Regions from separate parts of the Streptomyces sp. NPDC043680 genome, predicted to be linked through region 1. Evidence: riboswitches for the same ligand, from Rfam matches in the RefSeq annotation. Region 1 holds a riboswitch; the other holds the start of a gene.

Evidence for each region. Region 1 has a riboswitch for ZMP and ZTP ahead of AC0666_RS03080 (serine hydroxymethyltransferase). Riboswitches for the same ligand answer to the same signal wherever they lie in the genome.
Region 2: linked by a shared signal. The riboswitch ahead of AC0666_RS18845 (bifunctional 5,10-methylenetetrahydrofolate dehydrogenase/5,10-methenyltetrahydrofolate cyclohydrolase) and the one ahead of AC0666_RS03080 (serine hydroxymethyltransferase) in region 1 are both predicted to bind ZMP and ZTP.

Annotation. Positions count from the first base shown of each region.
Region 1 covers NZ_JBWKCE010000001.1:657,975-665,621, reverse strand. Annotated here, with positions in the region: gene AC0666_RS03115 (hypothetical protein) at 1-391, shown strand, start outside; gene AC0666_RS03110 (carboxymuconolactone decarboxylase family protein) at 401-919, opposite strand; gene pdxR (MocR-like pyridoxine biosynthesis transcription factor PdxR) at 966-2,363, shown strand; gene AC0666_RS03100 (DMT family protein) at 2,366-3,187, opposite strand; gene AC0666_RS03095 (hypothetical protein) at 3,285-3,608, shown strand; gene AC0666_RS03090 (glutathionylspermidine synthase family protein) at 3,613-4,809, shown strand; gene rocD (ornithine--oxo-acid transaminase) at 4,810-6,015, opposite strand; ZMP/ZTP riboswitch at 6,162-6,252, shown strand; gene AC0666_RS03080 (serine hydroxymethyltransferase) at 6,288-7,556, shown strand.
Region 2 covers NZ_JBWKCE010000008.1:177,639-185,076, forward strand. Annotated here, with positions in the region: gene AC0666_RS18835 (NAD(P)/FAD-dependent oxidoreductase) at 1-825, shown strand, start outside; gene AC0666_RS18840 (MAB_1171c family putative transporter) at 822-2,012, shown strand; gene AC0666_RS18845 (bifunctional 5,10-methylenetetrahydrofolate dehydrogenase/5,10-methenyltetrahydrofolate cyclohydrolase) at 2,091-2,999, opposite strand; ZMP/ZTP riboswitch at 3,028-3,121, opposite strand; partial or broken gene AC0666_RS18850 (SAM-dependent methyltransferase) at 3,235-3,563, shown strand; gene AC0666_RS18855 (RNA polymerase sigma factor) at 3,799-5,388, shown strand; gene AC0666_RS18860 (SRPBCC family protein) at 5,586-6,029, opposite strand; gene AC0666_RS18865 (amino acid permease) at 6,104-7,438, opposite strand, start outside.

The DNA of each region.
Region 1 (7,647 bases):
CCCGGGGGACTGGCAGCTCAGCAGCTCCGAGTCCGGCTCCGGGGCCGGGGCGGTCTACCGCCCCGCCGGGGGCGGGACCGCCTTCCTCCAGGTCTTCCAGGTCACCGGGGGTCCCGCCAACGCGTGCGAGGTGCTCGTCGAGGGGACGAGCGCACTGAGCGCCCGGGACGGCTACCGGAGGCTGTCCCTCACGACGACGCCGGGCCCGGGCTGCGAACTCGTCCACGAGCTCCCCGACACCCCGTCCGGGGACACCGGCCGCGGCATCGGACGGCTCGTCGCCGCCCCCGACGGAAGCCGGTGGGTGCTCATGGCCTACGGGCCGGCCGCGGAGGCCGCCTCCGTCCGGACCCGCATCACGGCGGCCCTGGCCTCCTTCCGGCGGGAGTGAGCGCCCCGGTCAGTTGTACATGCCCGGGGTGTAGTGGCCCGGGACCATGCGGGTGCTGACGGCGAAGCGGTTCCAGACGTTGATCGTGGCGATGACGGCGATGAGGTGCGTGAGCTCCTTCTCCTCGAAGTGCTTCGCCGCCTTCTCGTACACCTCGTCGGGAACGAACCCGTCGGTGAGGACGGTCACCGCCTCGGTCAGCTCGATCGCGGCGACCTCCTTCTCCGTGTAGAAGTGGCGCGACTCCTCCCAGGCGCTGAGCTGGACGATCCGCTCCACGCTCTCGCCCGCCGCGAGCGCGTCCTTCGTGTGCATGTCGAGGCAGAACGCGCAGTGGTTGAGCTGCGAGGCGCGGATCTTGACCAGTTCGACGAGGAGCGGGTCCAGGCCCTTCTTCGCGGCGATCTCCAGGCCCACGACGGCCTTGTAGACCTCGGGCGCGTGCTGTGCCCAGCGCATGCGGGGGGTGTGCTCGGGGGCGTACTCGGGGGTCTGGTCTGCGGTGTTCGCGTTCGTCTGCGTCGTCATGCGATCAGCCTACGAAGCGGGCGGCCCACCGATATGGTCCATCTTCATGAAGGAATCCTGGGCCACTTTCGGTGCCGACCTGCATCTTGACCTCTCCGCCGGACGCGGCCTGCGGGCCGGGCTCGTCGAGGCGTTGCGGGAGGCCGCGCGCAGCGGGCGGCTGGCCCCCGGGACCCGGCTGCCGTCCTCGCGCACCTTCGCGGCCGACCTCGGGATCGCCCGGAACACGGTTGCGGAGGCGTACGCCGAGCTCGTCGCCGAAGGCTGGCTGACGGCCCGCCAGGGCTCGGGCACCCGGGTCGCGGAACGGGCCAGGCCGCGTGCCCGGCCGGCGGCGGCGGCCCGGGTGCGCAGCCCCGCGCGGCGGGGGTCCGCGTACAGCCTGCTGGCCGGCAGTCCGGACCTCGGCGGGTTCCCGCGGGCGGCCTGGCTGTCGGCGGCCCGGCGGGCCCTGACCGACGCACCGAACGAGGCCTTCGGGTACGGGCTCGACCCGCGCGGCCGGGTCGAGCTGCGGGAGGCCCTGGCGGGGTACTTGTCGCGGGCGCGCGGGGTGTACGCGGACCCGGAGCGGATCGTGCTCTGCGCGGGGTACGCACATGCACTGATGCTGCTGGCGGGGGTGCTGCGGGCGCGGCGGGTACGGGAGGTGGCGGTGGAGGGGTACGGCCTCGGCGAGCACCGGGAGCTGCTGACCGGGGCGGGGCTGCGGACCCGGCCGCTTCCGGTGGACGGGGCGGGGGCGTGCACGGCGGAACTGCCCGACGGGGTGGGGGCGGTGCTGTTGACTCCGGCGCACCAGTTCCCGACCGGGGCCGCGCTGACCCCGCAGCGGCGGGCGGCGGCGGTCGACTGGGCGCGGACCACGGGCGGGCTCGTCCTGGAGGACGACTACGACGGCGAATTCCGCTACGACCGGCAGCCGGTGGGGGCGCTGCAGGGGCTCGACCCGGAGCGGGTGGCCTACCTCGGCACGGCGAGCAAGTCGCTGGCGCCAGGGCTGCGGATGGGGTGGATGGTGCTGCCGGCGGGGCTGGTGGACGAGGTCGTCGCGGCGAAGGGGCGCATCGACTGGACGTCGAGCGCGCTGGACCAGCTCACGCTCGCGGAGTTCATCCGGTCGGGGGCGTACGACCGGCACGTGCGGGGGATGCGGCTGAGGTACCGCCGCCGGCGCGACGAGCTGGTGGCGGCGGTCGCGGGGCGGGTGGCGGTGTCGGGGATCGCGGCGGGGCTGCACGCGGTGCTGGACCTTCCCGAGGGGACGCAGCCCGCGGTGCTGCGGGCCGCGGCCTGGCAGGACCTGGCCCTCGAAACCCTGTCCCGCTACGCCCATCCGGAGGCGGCGCTCCCGCCCCGCGAGGCGCTGGTGGTGGGCTACGGCACCCCCTCGACCAGCGCCTGGTCCCCCACCCTGCGGGCCCTGGTCGCCGCGCTCCCGTGAGGTCAGGCGGGGTCGGGCCCCGGCGGGGGCTCGCCGAAGCGGGACAGGGCCAGGGCTCCGCACACCGCCACCGCGAAGCCCAGGACGGCCAGCCAGACCAGACCTTCGCGGGTGCGGTCGCCGAGCCACGCCACCCCCACCGCCGCCGGCCCGATCGTCTCGCCCAGCACCATCCCCGCGGTGGCCGCCGTCACCGAGCCGCGCTGCAGCGCCGAGGTGAGCAGCAGGAAGGCCGCACCGCCGCCCAGCAGCAGCGCGTACACCGCCGGATCGGAGAAGGAGATCCCGTCGATGAGGCGGACGGCCACCTCGACCACCCCGAAGCCCGTCCCGGCGGCCAGGCCGAGGACCAGCGACCGCTGCCGGTCCGGCAGGCCGCCCGCCACCGCTCCCACCAGCAGCACCAGAGCGGCCACCCCGAGCAGCCCGAGCTCCAACACGAGGGAGCCCGTCCCGGACCCCTCCTCGCCCGAGGACAGACCCAGCATCGCCAGCCCCGCGCACACCGCCGCCACCGCCGCCCACTCGGTCCGGCTCAGCCGGGTCCGCAGCAGCCGCGCCGCGACCACGGCCGTCACCGCGAGGCTCGCGGACAGCGCCGCACCCACCGCGTAGATGGGGATGTGCTTGAGCGCCACGATCTGGAGGACGAAGCCGACGGCGTCCAGGGCGAGGCCCGCCACGTACCGCCACTGCCGCAGCGCCCGCAGGAGCAGTGCCGTGTCCACTCCCGAGCCGGTCCCCGGCTCCGCGGCCCGGGCCGCCATCGCCTGCAGGACCGATGCCGTACCGAAGCAGACCGCCGCACCGAGCGCACAAATCATCCCAAGGAGCACGAATTGACTCTAGGTCATGGAGGCGCGGCGAGGGTTTGGGCGGCCGGATTCCATCGCCTTGCCGCCCCGTTCTAGTCTGTCGCCCATGGTCATGGACAGCACGAGTACGAGCAGCAGCACCGCCCGCCGCCGCATGCGGTCCGGCGCCGTCGCCCTCGGCGGGATGGGACTGCTGGCCGCCGCGCTCGTGGCCTGCGGCAAGAGCGACGAGCCCGACAAGCGCTGCGTGGACCGCGTCACGCTGGAGAAGCTCAACAGCAAGGAGTGCAAGAGCGGCAGCAGTAGCAGCCGCGGCGCGTACTACTACGGCGGGAGCGTCCGCAACAACAAGGTCAGCGGCGGCAGCTTCGACAAGTCCGCCGTCACCCGCGGCGGCATCGGCGGCCACTCCAGCTCCAGCGGCGGCTGAGCCCGTGCGGCGCCACACCATCGAGCCCCGCCCGGACTGGCAGCGGACCGTCGAGGAGCAGGGGCTGATCTACCCCCTCACCCGCTACCCGGACGACTCCCTGCGCCCCTACTGGGACGAGAGCGCGTACTACTCCTTCTCGCTGCCCGAGGTCGAGGCCTTGGAGGACGTCGTCGAGGAGCTGCACGCCATGTGCCTGGCCGCGGCCGCGCACATCGTCGAGCACGACCGCTTCGCCGACCTCGGCATCACCGAGCCCGGCCTCGCCGCCCTGATCGCCGAGTCCTGGCGCAGGCGTGCCGAACAGCCGTCCCTGTACGGCCGGTTCGACCTGCACTACGACGGCTCCGGCAGCCCGGCCAAGATGCTGGAGTACAACGCGGACACCCCCACCTCCCTCGTCGAGGCGGCGAGCCCGCAGTGGTTCTGGATGGAGGAGCGCTTCCCCGGCGCCGACCAGTGGAACTCCCTGCACGAGCGGCTCGTCGACGCCTGGCGCCGGCAGGCGGAGCTGCTGCCGCCCGGACCGCTGCACTTCGCGCACTCCGAGACCGACGAGCTCGGCGAGGACCTGATGACGGTGGCCTACCTCCAGGAGACCGCCGAACAGGCGGGCCTGGAGACCGAGGCGCTGTCCGTCGAGCAGATCGGCTGGGACAGCCTGTCGGGCCGGTTCGTGGACCAGAAACTCCGCTTCATCCGCAGCTGCTTCAAGCTCTACCCGTGGGAGTGGCTGGCCACCGACACCTTCGGCCCGCAGGTCCTCGGCACGTACGACCACGGCGGCGGATCCGGCAGCACCTGCTGGATCGAGCCGCTGTGGAAGATGCTGCTGTCCAACAAGGCGCTGCTGGCGATCCTGTGGGAGCTCTTCCCCGACCACCCCAACCTGCTGCCCGCCTACCTCGACGGCCCGCGCGAACTCGCCGACACCACCGGCTACGCGGCCAAGCCGCTGCTGGGCCGCGAGGGCGCCGGGGTCACCCTCCACGAGGCCGGTCCGGGCGGGGAGCCGTTCGTACCGGCCGATGGGGAGACGTACTGCTTCCAGGCCCTGGCCCCGCTGCCCGACTTCGACGGCAACCGGGTCGTGCTCGGCGCGTGGGTCGTCGAGGAGGAGGCGGCGGGGCTCGGCATCCGGGAATCGGCGGGGCCGGTCACGGACGAGTACGCCCGCTTCCTGCCCCACGTCATCCTCTGATCACCCGGCGAGCACGGCCCGCAGCTGGTCCAGGCCCCAGTCCAGGTCCTCCTTGCTGATCACCAGCGGCGGGGCGATCCGGATCGTCGCCCCGTGGGTGTCCTTGACCAGCACGCCCCGCTGCATCAGCTGTTCGGAGACCTGCCGGCCGGTGCCGTGTCCCGGGGCGATGTCCACACCCGCCCACAGGCCGCGCCCGCGGACGGCGGTCACCGCGCCGCCGCCGACCAGCAGGCCGAGCTCGCGGTGCAAGTGGTCGCCGAGTTCGGCGGCGCGCTGCTGGTGCTCGCCGGTGCGCAGCATCGCGATCACCTCCAGGGCGACGGCGCAGGCCAGCGGGTTGCCGCCGAAGGTGGAGCCGTGCTCGCCGGGGCGGAACACCCCGAGCACGTCCCGGTCGGCGACGACCGCGGAGACCGGGACCACACCGCCGCCCAGGGCCTTGCCGAGGATGTAGACGTCCGGCACGACCCCTTCGTGCTCGCAGGCGAAGGTCGTGCCGGTCCGGCCCAGGCCCGACTGGATCTCGTCCGCCATGAACAGCACGTTGCGCTCGCGCGTCAGCTCCCGCACGCCCGGGAGGTATCCGGGCGGCGGCACGAGGACCCCCGCCTCGCCCTGGATCGGCTCCAGCAGTACGGCCACGGTGTTCGAGGTGACGGCGTGGGACAGCGCGGTGAGGTCCCCGTACGGCACGATCTCGAAGCCCGGCGTGTACGGACCGAAGTGGTCGCGGGCCTCGTGGTCGGTCGAGAAGCTCACGATGGTCGTCGTACGGCCGTGGAAGTTGTCGGACGCGACCACGATCTTGGCGTGGCCGTCCGGCACGCCCTTGACCTCGTAGCCCCACTTGCGGGCGGTCTTCACCGCCGTCTCCACCGCCTCCGCGCCGGTGTTCATCGGCAGCACCATCTCCTTGCCGCACAGCGCGGCCAGCTCGGCGCAGAACTCGGCGAAGCGGTCGTGGTGGAAGGCGCGCGAGGTGAGCGTGACCCGCTCCAACTGCGCGTGGGCCGCGTCGATGAGACGGCGGTTGCCGTGGCCGAAGTTGAGCGCCGAGTAGCCCGCGAGCATGTCGAGGTAGCGACGGCCTTCGACGTCGGTCATCCACGCGCCTTCGGCGGACGCCACGACGACGGGCAGCGGGTGGTAGTTGTGCGCACTGTGGGCCTCGGCGGCACGCAGGGCATCAGCGGTTGTCGACACGGGGTCTCCGATCGTCGGTCGTGCGGGCGGGCCGGCCGGCCCCGGATGACGAGTGGTGGCGCCACCCTGTATACGGGTATACGGCTATACGTCGCTCGTATACCGGGCGCGGAAACCTTTCTTGTGGCCCGCCCGCTATGGTGGGCGGTACGCACGGCGACTGGCGTACGGAGAACCAACTCCGGGGGAGTCGTGCGCGGACGACCGCACACAGGGCCGCTCGCCTGGGCCTCGCGGGGACGAGAACTGACATCGACCCCGGAGGAGCCGCCGTGAACGCGCGCCGCCATCCCGCCCTTTCCGCGACCGACCCCGAGCTGGCGTCCTTCGTCGCGGCGGAGGAGACCCTGCAGGCCGAGACCCTGCGCCTGATCCCCAGCGAGAACTACGTGTCGGCGGCGGTGCTCGAAGCCTCCGGCACGGTGCTGCAGAACAAGTACAGCGAGGGCTACCCCGGCCGCCGCTACTACGAGGGCCAGCAGAACATCGACCGCGTCGAGGCGCTCGCCGTCGAGCGGGCCAAGGGCCTGTTCGGGGTGGACCACGCGAACGTCCAGCCGTACTCGGGCTCGCCCGCGAACCTGGCCGTGTACCTGGCCTTCGCGAAGCCCGGCGACACGGTGATGGGCATGGCCCTGCCGATGGGCGGCCACCTGACGCACGGCTGGGGCGTCTCGGCGACGGGCTCCTGGTTCCGCGGCGTCCAGTACGGCGTCCGCGCCGACACCGGCCTCATCGACTACGACGCGGTCCGCGACCTCGCCCTCGCGGAGCGACCCAAGCTGATCTTCTGCGGTGGCACCGCGCTGCCCCGCACGATCGACTTCGAGGCCTTCGCCTCGATCGCCGCCGAGGCGGGCTCGGTCCTCGTCGCGGACGTGGCGCACATCGCGGGCCTCATCGCGGGCGGGGCCCACCCGTCGCCGGTCGGGCACGTGGACGTGGTCTCCACGACGACCCACAAGACCCTGCGGGGCCCGCGCGGCGCGATGCTGATGTGCAAGGAGGAGCACGCCAAGGCCATCGACAAGGCGGTGTTCCCGGGCCTCCAGGGCGGCCCGCACAACCAGACGACGGCGGGCATCGCGGTGGCCCTGCACGAGGCGGCGCAGCCGTCGTTCGTGACGTACGCGCACGCGGTCGTCGCCAACGCCAAGGCGCTGGCCGCGCAGTTGCTGGGCCGGGGCTTCGACCTGGTGTCGGGCGGTACGGACAACCACCTGATCCTGGTGGACCTGACCTCCCGGGGCGTGCCGGGCAAGGTGGCGGCCAAGGCGCTGGACCGCTCGGGCATCGTGGTGAACTACAACACGGTCCCGTTCGACCCGCGCAAGCCCTTCGACCCGTCGGGGATCCGGATCGGCACCCCCTCGCTCACCTCCCGCGGCCTGACCGAGGAGCACATGCCGCTGGTGGCGGACTGGATCTCCCGCGCGGTGGACGCGGCGTCCGCGTCCGACGAGGCGGCCCTGTCCGTGATCCGCAAGGAGGTCACCGCCCTCATGGCCACCCACCCGGCCCCGGGCCTCCCGGTCTCCTGACCGCGCGGGGCCGCTGCGCGGCGGGGTGGTGCGGGGGCCGGGGGCGGTGACGGGGTGGGGTGTCGTCCGGGGCTGATGATTTATGGCGCCT
Region 2 (7,438 bases), on a different contig from region 1:
CACGCGATGGGCTTCCCGATCATCAACGTGCAGTCCGACCCGCGCGTGCCCGTACCCGGGCAGACGGCGACGATCGTGCCGATCGAGAACGGGCAGTGGCAGGCCACGCTGTCCGGCACCCGCGGCGGCCAGCCCACCTCCGACCCCGATGCCTTCGTCCCGTTCGCGAAGGGCGTCCGCGACCCGATCGTCGGCGAACTCCTGGAACACCGCAAGCCCTTGACGGACGTCACCGTCACCCAGGGCACCGCCAACCGGCGGCTCTACTTCGAGAAGGCCGACCTGCCCGACGGCTTCTTCGCGGTAGGCGACTCGGTCGCCACCTTCAACCCGCTGTACGGGCAGGGCATGACGGTCGCAGCTCAAGGCCTGCTGGCCGTACGCGCCCTGCTGCGCGCCAAGGGGCTCGCCCACCCGGCCATCGGCCGCGAGGCGCAGCGCGCGCTCGCCCCCCTGGTGTCCACGGCCTGGGACCTCGCCACCTCGCAGGACATCCTCTACCCGGGCGCCACCGGCATGAAGCCGCGGGCCGGCGCCGGACTGCTCACCGCGTACGTCGACCGGCTGATGACCGGGGCCACCACCCGCCCGACCCTGGCCCGCGCCCTGCTGCAGGTGATCACCATGAACAGCTCCCCCACCTACTGGGTCCGCCCGTCCGTGGTGTGGGACGTGCTGCGGGCCTCGGACCGGGGGGCGCTGAAGGCGGCTCCGCTGACCGCCGCCGAGCGGGCCGTCGCGGGACTCGACCGGGACGCCGCCGCGGAGGCGGTCGAGCCCGCCGACCCTGTGGGACCGGTGGGCCCCGTCGGCCAGGCCCGATGAGCGACAGCCTCATCCTGTACGTGCCGGGGGTGGTGATCGGCGTGGCCCTGCTGGTCAAGGCGCCGACGCTGCGCCGCAGTTGGGGGCAGCCCACCGTCCGCGCCGTCTGCACGCTGCTGGCGGTCGGCACCCTGGTGATGTTCCTCGCGGCGCCGCCGACGATCGTCGCGGTCAACAAGCTGACCGGCATCGTCAACTTCTCGGCCCCACTGGTGTACAGCATGCTCACCGCGTTCTCGGGCGCCTGCATCGTGCTGATCCTGCACTGGGGCAGCCGCCCCACCCCCGGCGTGCGCCGGGCCACGCGCCTGACCATCGCCGCGTACGGCGCCGTCGCGGTGCTGATCGTCTCGCTCTTCGCCATGGGGGACGCGCCGGTGGAGCGGGTGCGCGACCTGGACACGTACTACGCCAACACCCCGTGGCTGCGCGAGATGATCGCCTGCTACCTCCTCGCGCACACCGTGGGCAGCACGACGCTCACCCTGCTGTGCTGGACGTGGATGCGCCGGGTGTCCCCCTCGATGCGCCCGCTGCGCACCGGGCTGGCGCTGGTCATGCTCGGCGGGGCGCTGGACGTGGGCTTCCTGGTCGCGAAATGGGCCGCGGTGGGCGCCCGCTGGAGCGGCCGCGACTGGGACGACCTGTCCACCTACGTGGCTCCGCCGCTCGGCGCCGCGGCGGCCCTGCTGCTGGGGAGCGGGTTCATCGTGCCGCTGATCGGCGGGTCGGCGGCCTGGCGCGACTTCAGCCGGTACCGGCGGCTGTACCCGCTGTGGAAGGCGCTGCGCGGGTTCGCGGCGTCCAGCGCGCAGACCGTGCCGCTCACCTGGTGGTCACCGGTCGGCATCCGGCTGATCCACCGGGAATCGGTGATCGACGACGGGATCCTGGCCCTGGCGAGCTGGTTCGACCCCGCCGTGCGGTGCGCCGCGTACGAGGCCGCGCGGGAGGAAGGCCTCGGCGAGCAGCGGGCCGCGATCGTCGCCGACGCGGCGATGCTGGCGGCGGCGTGCCGGCGCCGGGAGGTCGCGGATCTGGCGGCGGCCCGGGAGGGGGCCGCCGCCACCCAGGGCCCTCCCGATCCGCACCGCCTGGACTCACGGCCGCTGGCGGCGCTGGCGTGGGAGTTCCGCCGGTCCCCGATCGTGGCGGCCGCCCGCCGGGACGTCTGCGGCCGCCCGTAGGCAGGGGCCCGGCACGGCGGCGCCCCGGGCCGGCGGGTCCGGGGCGCGGGGCGTGCCGCGGGACGGTGTGCCCCGGTGTCAGAGCTCGGCGAGCGCCAGGCCGGCCTGGGCGGCGGCCGCCTGCACGGTCTGCTCCAGGAGCACGGCGATGGTCATCGGGCCGACACCGCCGGGGACCGGGGTGATCAGCGAGGCCCGGGCGGCGGCCGACTCGAAGTGGACGTCGCCGACGTTGCCCTCGTTGTAACCGGCGTCCAGGACCACCGCGCCCGGCTTGATGTCCTCGCCCCGGATGAACTCGGCCTTGCCGACGGCGGCGACCAGCACATCGGCCTGGCGCACGATCGAGGGGAGGTCCCGGGTGCGGGAGTGGCAGTAGGTGACGGTGGCGTTCTGCTCCAGCAGCAGCATGCCGGCCGGCTTGCCGAGGATCGCGCTGCGGCCGACCACGACGGCGTGCTTGCCGGTCAGGTCGACGTCGTACTCGGCGAGCAGGCGCATGATGCCGCCGGGCGTGCAGGAGACGAAGCCCGGCAGTCCGAAGCCCATGGCGGCGAAGGAGTGCATGGTGACCCCGTCGACGTCCTTGCCCGGGGCGATGGCCTCGAAGGCGGCGCGCTCGTCGATGTGGTGCGGGACGGGGTGCTGGAGGAGGATGCCGCTGATCTCCGGGTCCTCGGAGAGAGCGGTGATCGCGGCGACGAGCTCCTCGGTGGTGGTCTCCGCGGGGAGCTCCACGTGGCGGGAGGTGATCCCGGCCTTGGCACAGCGGTTCTGCTTCATGCGGACGTACGTGACGGATGCGGGGTCCTCGCCGACCAGCACGGTCGCGAGGCAGGGCGCGGTGCCGGTGCGCTCGGTGAGCTTCGCCGCGTAGGCCGCGGTCTGCTCCGAGATGCGGCGGGCGAGGGCGGTGCCGTCCATGAGCCGGGCGGTCTGCGCCTGCTCACCGGTCGGGCCCTGCGGAACGGACGGGGCAGTCGTCATGGGGTCTCCTGAGCGTCGCTGCGGGATCGCGGTTCGCCCAGGCGCGCGGCAGTCGACGCACGGGGGTGCGCCGGGCCGCTCCCCGGTGGTGATCCACCCGAACGCCAGTCACGGCCCGGTCCCACTGTAATCGACGTGGCGGCCGGTCCACCGGGGAAGACGGGGAGACCACCCACAAGCGGTCAAACCGGTGGATCACCGGCGCTCCCGCTGGGACGATGGGGCCATGACACGCACCCAGGTCGGGCCGACGAGCGTCTTCGAGCTGGTCGAGTACTTTCTCGGGCCGCAGCCGGAGCAGGCGCGGCGCGCCCGGCGCCCGGACGACGCGGTCGCCGGAGCCGGGAAGGCGGGCCTGGAAGTGGTGGATTTGCGCGCCGAAAGACTGCGTACGGAGTTCACGGCATCGGAGCCGTGATCTACTTTCTCCGGAAGGTGATCTGGATGGTGCCCGGCTTCACGGTCGGGCAGTACCGGGACCGGCTGCGAGAGCTCCACGAACGGATCGAACGCGAAGGCTCGTTCGTGGCGCACACCGCCCGTTTCCTCATAGAAGCCCGCAAAACGGGCCGACGGAAGGGGCGGAAGGGGCGCGGACGGATCCACGGCGGATCGGTTGCCCGCCCACAGCGTGGCGCAGGTCACTCAATTCAGCGCGTAACGAATCGACTCGGGCATGCGATGAACCGACAGGTGTCCTCGCGCGGCCCCGGAATACAGACCCCCCCGGGTCTGTTTTCCCGAGTCCGCGCGATGATGTCCCGCCCACTCCCTATCTGTTCGCAACGAGAGGCTCCTTGTGTCGCTCAGCCCGTCCCGTACGTTCCCTCCGGAGATCGCCGAATCGGAGGCCCTCGTCGCGCTCGTCGAGCGCGGCCGCGAGCAGGGTCACATCAACGGTGACGACGTGCGCCAGGCCTTCGAGGCCGGCCGCATCCCGGTGGACCAGTGGAAGCGGGTCCTGCGCAGCCTGAACCAGGTCCTGGACGAGGAGGGTGTCGCGCTGCACGTCAGCGCCGCGCCCGCCACGAAGGCTGCCGCCAAGAAGCCCCGCAAGGCGGCCGCTGCGCCTGCCCGCACCGTGACCAAGAAGGCGGCCGCCGCGCCGCGCCCCATCGGCGCGCGCAAGGCCTCGGCCGCCGCCACGGCCCCCTCCGCCGCGGCGGCGATACCCGCTGCGGCGACCGCGCCCGCCGCGGAAGAGGTGACGGCCGAGGCCGCCGCCGAGCCGAAGAAGCGGGCGGTCAAGAAGACCGCCGCGAAGAAGACCGCGGTCAAGAAGACCGCCGCGGCCAAGAAGACCACCGCCAAGGACGCCGACGAGGGCGAGACCCCGGTCATCGAGGGCGAGGACTGGGCCGCCGAGGACCTCGTCGACGACGTCGAGGAGGAAGCGCCCAAGGCGGGCGGCGCCCAGGGCTTCGTCCTGTCCGACGACGACGAGGACGACGCCCCGGCGCAGACGGTCATGGTGGCCGGTGCCACCGCCGACCCCGTCAAGGACTACCTGAAGCTGATCGGCAAGGTGCCGCTGCTCAACGCCGAGCAGGAGGTCGAGCTCGCCAAGCGGATCGAGGCCGGACTCTTCTCCGAGTACAAGCTCGAAGAGGAGGAGGACCACAAGCCCGCCTACCGTCGCGAGCTGGAGATCCTGGTCGAGGACGGCCGACGCGCCAAGAACCACCTGCTGGAGGCCAACCTCCGCCTCGTGGTCTCCCTGGCCAAGCGCTACACCGGCCGCGGCATGCTCTTCCTGGACCTGATCCAGGAGGGCAACGTCGGCCTGATCCGCGCCGTGGAGAAGTTCGACTACACCAAGGGCTTCAAGTTCTCCACGTACGCGACCTGGTGGATCCGGCAGGCGATCACGCGTGCCATGGCCGACCAGTCGCGCACCATCCGCATCCCCGTGCACATGGTCGAGATCATCAACAAGCTCGCCCGCGTGCAGCGCCAGATGCTCCAGGACCTCGGCCGGGAGCCCACTCCGGAGGAGCTGGGCAAGGAGCTCGACATGACCCCCGAGAAGGTCATCGAGGTCCAGAAGTACGGCCGTGAGCCGATCTCCCTGCACACCCCGCTGGGTGAGGAGGGCGACAGCGAGTTCGGTGACCTCATCGAGGACTCCGAGGCGGTCGTCCCGGCCGACGCGGTCTCCTTCACCTTCCTCCAGGAGCAGCTCCAGTCGATCCTGGGCACGCTCTCCGAGCGCGAGGCGGGCGTGGTCTCCATGCGGTACGGCCTCAACGACGGCCAGCCGAAGACCCTGGACGAGATCGGCCGCGTGTACGGGGTCACCCGTGAGCGGATCCGCCAGATCGAGTCCAAGACGATGTCGAAGCTGCGCCACCCGTCGCGTTCGCAGGTCCTGCGCGACTACCTGGACTGAGCCCGCCGGGCCGGCCGAAAGGCCGGCCCGCCGGTGTCTAGTGCTGTGACCGGAAAGGTCCACCGGTCGCGCCGCCCGGCACGGCACCTCGCTGCGTTGTCGGACCGCGCAAGTACGTCCAGTACGAGCCGCGGGCCTCCGCCTTGCAATGCACCGCACCGGACAACGCGACCCGGCAAACCTTCCCGGCCACAGCACTAGGCGTGTTCGAGGAGGTGCTTGAGCTTCTCCTCGCTGCGCGGCATCTCCTTGCGGGCGAACGGCTTGACCACCAAGGGGGCGAGGACCCTGCCGATGCCGTGCCCCTCGAAGTCGAGGGCCAGGGTGACGCGCGAGCGCCTGCCGTCGTCGAGCGGTTCGATGGTCCCGCGCACATCGCCGCGTACGGGGCCGTCGACTCCGTGGAGGTGCCAGCTCCGCGGTGGGTCCAGCTCCACGACCTCCATGGTCATCGGGAGGTCCCGCCTGCCCATCCGGCGTGTGACGGCGACGCGCTGTCCCACGTGCGGCGGTGCGTCGTCGAGCGGGCGGGCGGAGAGCGCGCTCGCCTGCCACTCCGGCAGGTGCGCGAAATCCGTGATGTAGGTGTAGACCTCTTCGGGACGGCGCGCGATGTCGATGCTCTGTCTGATCGCGGACATGGCGACCCCTTACTGCCCCCTGCTACTCCCCGTCTGCTCCCTGTCTGTGCCCGGATCCCACGCTACTCCGCAGGTCAGGCGGCAGCGCGCTGCCTGCGCGCGGACATCGCGGCGTAGCCGAGGACGCCTGCGAACAGGAACAGCACGCCCTGGTAGACGGCCGCGTAACCCGAGCCCGCCACCAGCCACATCGAGAAGCCGAAGGCGAGGACGGCGAGGATCCCGTCGCGCAGCAGTCGGCCGCGGTGGACGCGCACGGACTGCCCGGACAGCAGGAAGTAGACCTGCGCGGCGGTGGAGAGCAGGTACGGGACGGTCGCCGTGAAGGTGGTGACCAGGACGAGGACCTCGAAGACGCCGTCCGCGCCCACGGCGTAGTTGTAGACGGTCAGGCCGGAGGCCAAGGCGGCGGTGACGAGCACGCCGGCCACGGGAACGCCCCGCTTCCTGTTCTCGAAGACCTTCGGGAAGAGCCCGTCCTTGGCGGCGGCGTACGGGGTCTGCGCACTGAGCAGGGTCCAGCCGTTGAGCGCGCCGACCATCGAGACGACCGCGGCGCAGGCCACCAGGGTGCCGCCCCAGGTTCCGCCGAACATGGCGTTCACGGCGTCGGTGAACGGGGCCTGCGAGGCGACCAGCCGGTCGTGGGCGACCAGGCCGAAGACGGCGAGGGTGCCGAGCAGGTAGACGAGGGCCGCCCCGGCCGTGCCGAGGACGGTGGCCCGGCCGACGTTGCGGGCCGGGTCGCGGACCTCGCCCGCGCTGACGGCGGCCGACTCCACGCCGAGGTAGCTGAAGAGCAGGATCGCCGCGCAGGCGGAGACCGCGCCGACCGGGCTCTGGCCGGTGGCCCGGAAGGGGCCGAGGTTCGCCGGGTCGAAGAAGAAGAGGCCGCCCACGGCCACCAGCAGCAGCGGGGCGAACTTCAGCACGGTGGAGACCAGTTGGACCGCGCCCACGTACCGGGTGCCGGCCAGGTTGGCCAGCGCGGGGAGCCACTGGACGGTGAGCGCGGCCAGGCACATCGCCGCCTTGTGCTGCCCGACGGCCGGGAAGAGCACGGCCAGGTAGCCGACCGCCGCGACCGCGAGGGCGGCGTTGGAGACCCAGGTGGTGATCCAGTAGCTCCAGGCCGCGAGGAAGCCGGCGAAGTCGCCGAACGCGGCGCGGGCGTACACGTAGGGGCCGCCGGTCTGCGGGAGGCGTTCGGCGAGCCGGCCGAAGACCAGGGCGAGGGCGATCGCCCCGACGGTGAGCACCCCGAACGCGAGCAGGCTGATCGTGCCGAACGGTGCGACCGAGGCGGGCAGCACGAAGATCCCTCCGCCGATGATGTTGCCCATGACCAGGCAGGTCGCGACGGGGAGGCCGAAACGCCGGGCGTGCGGGCCCGCTGCCTCGGCGGCCGC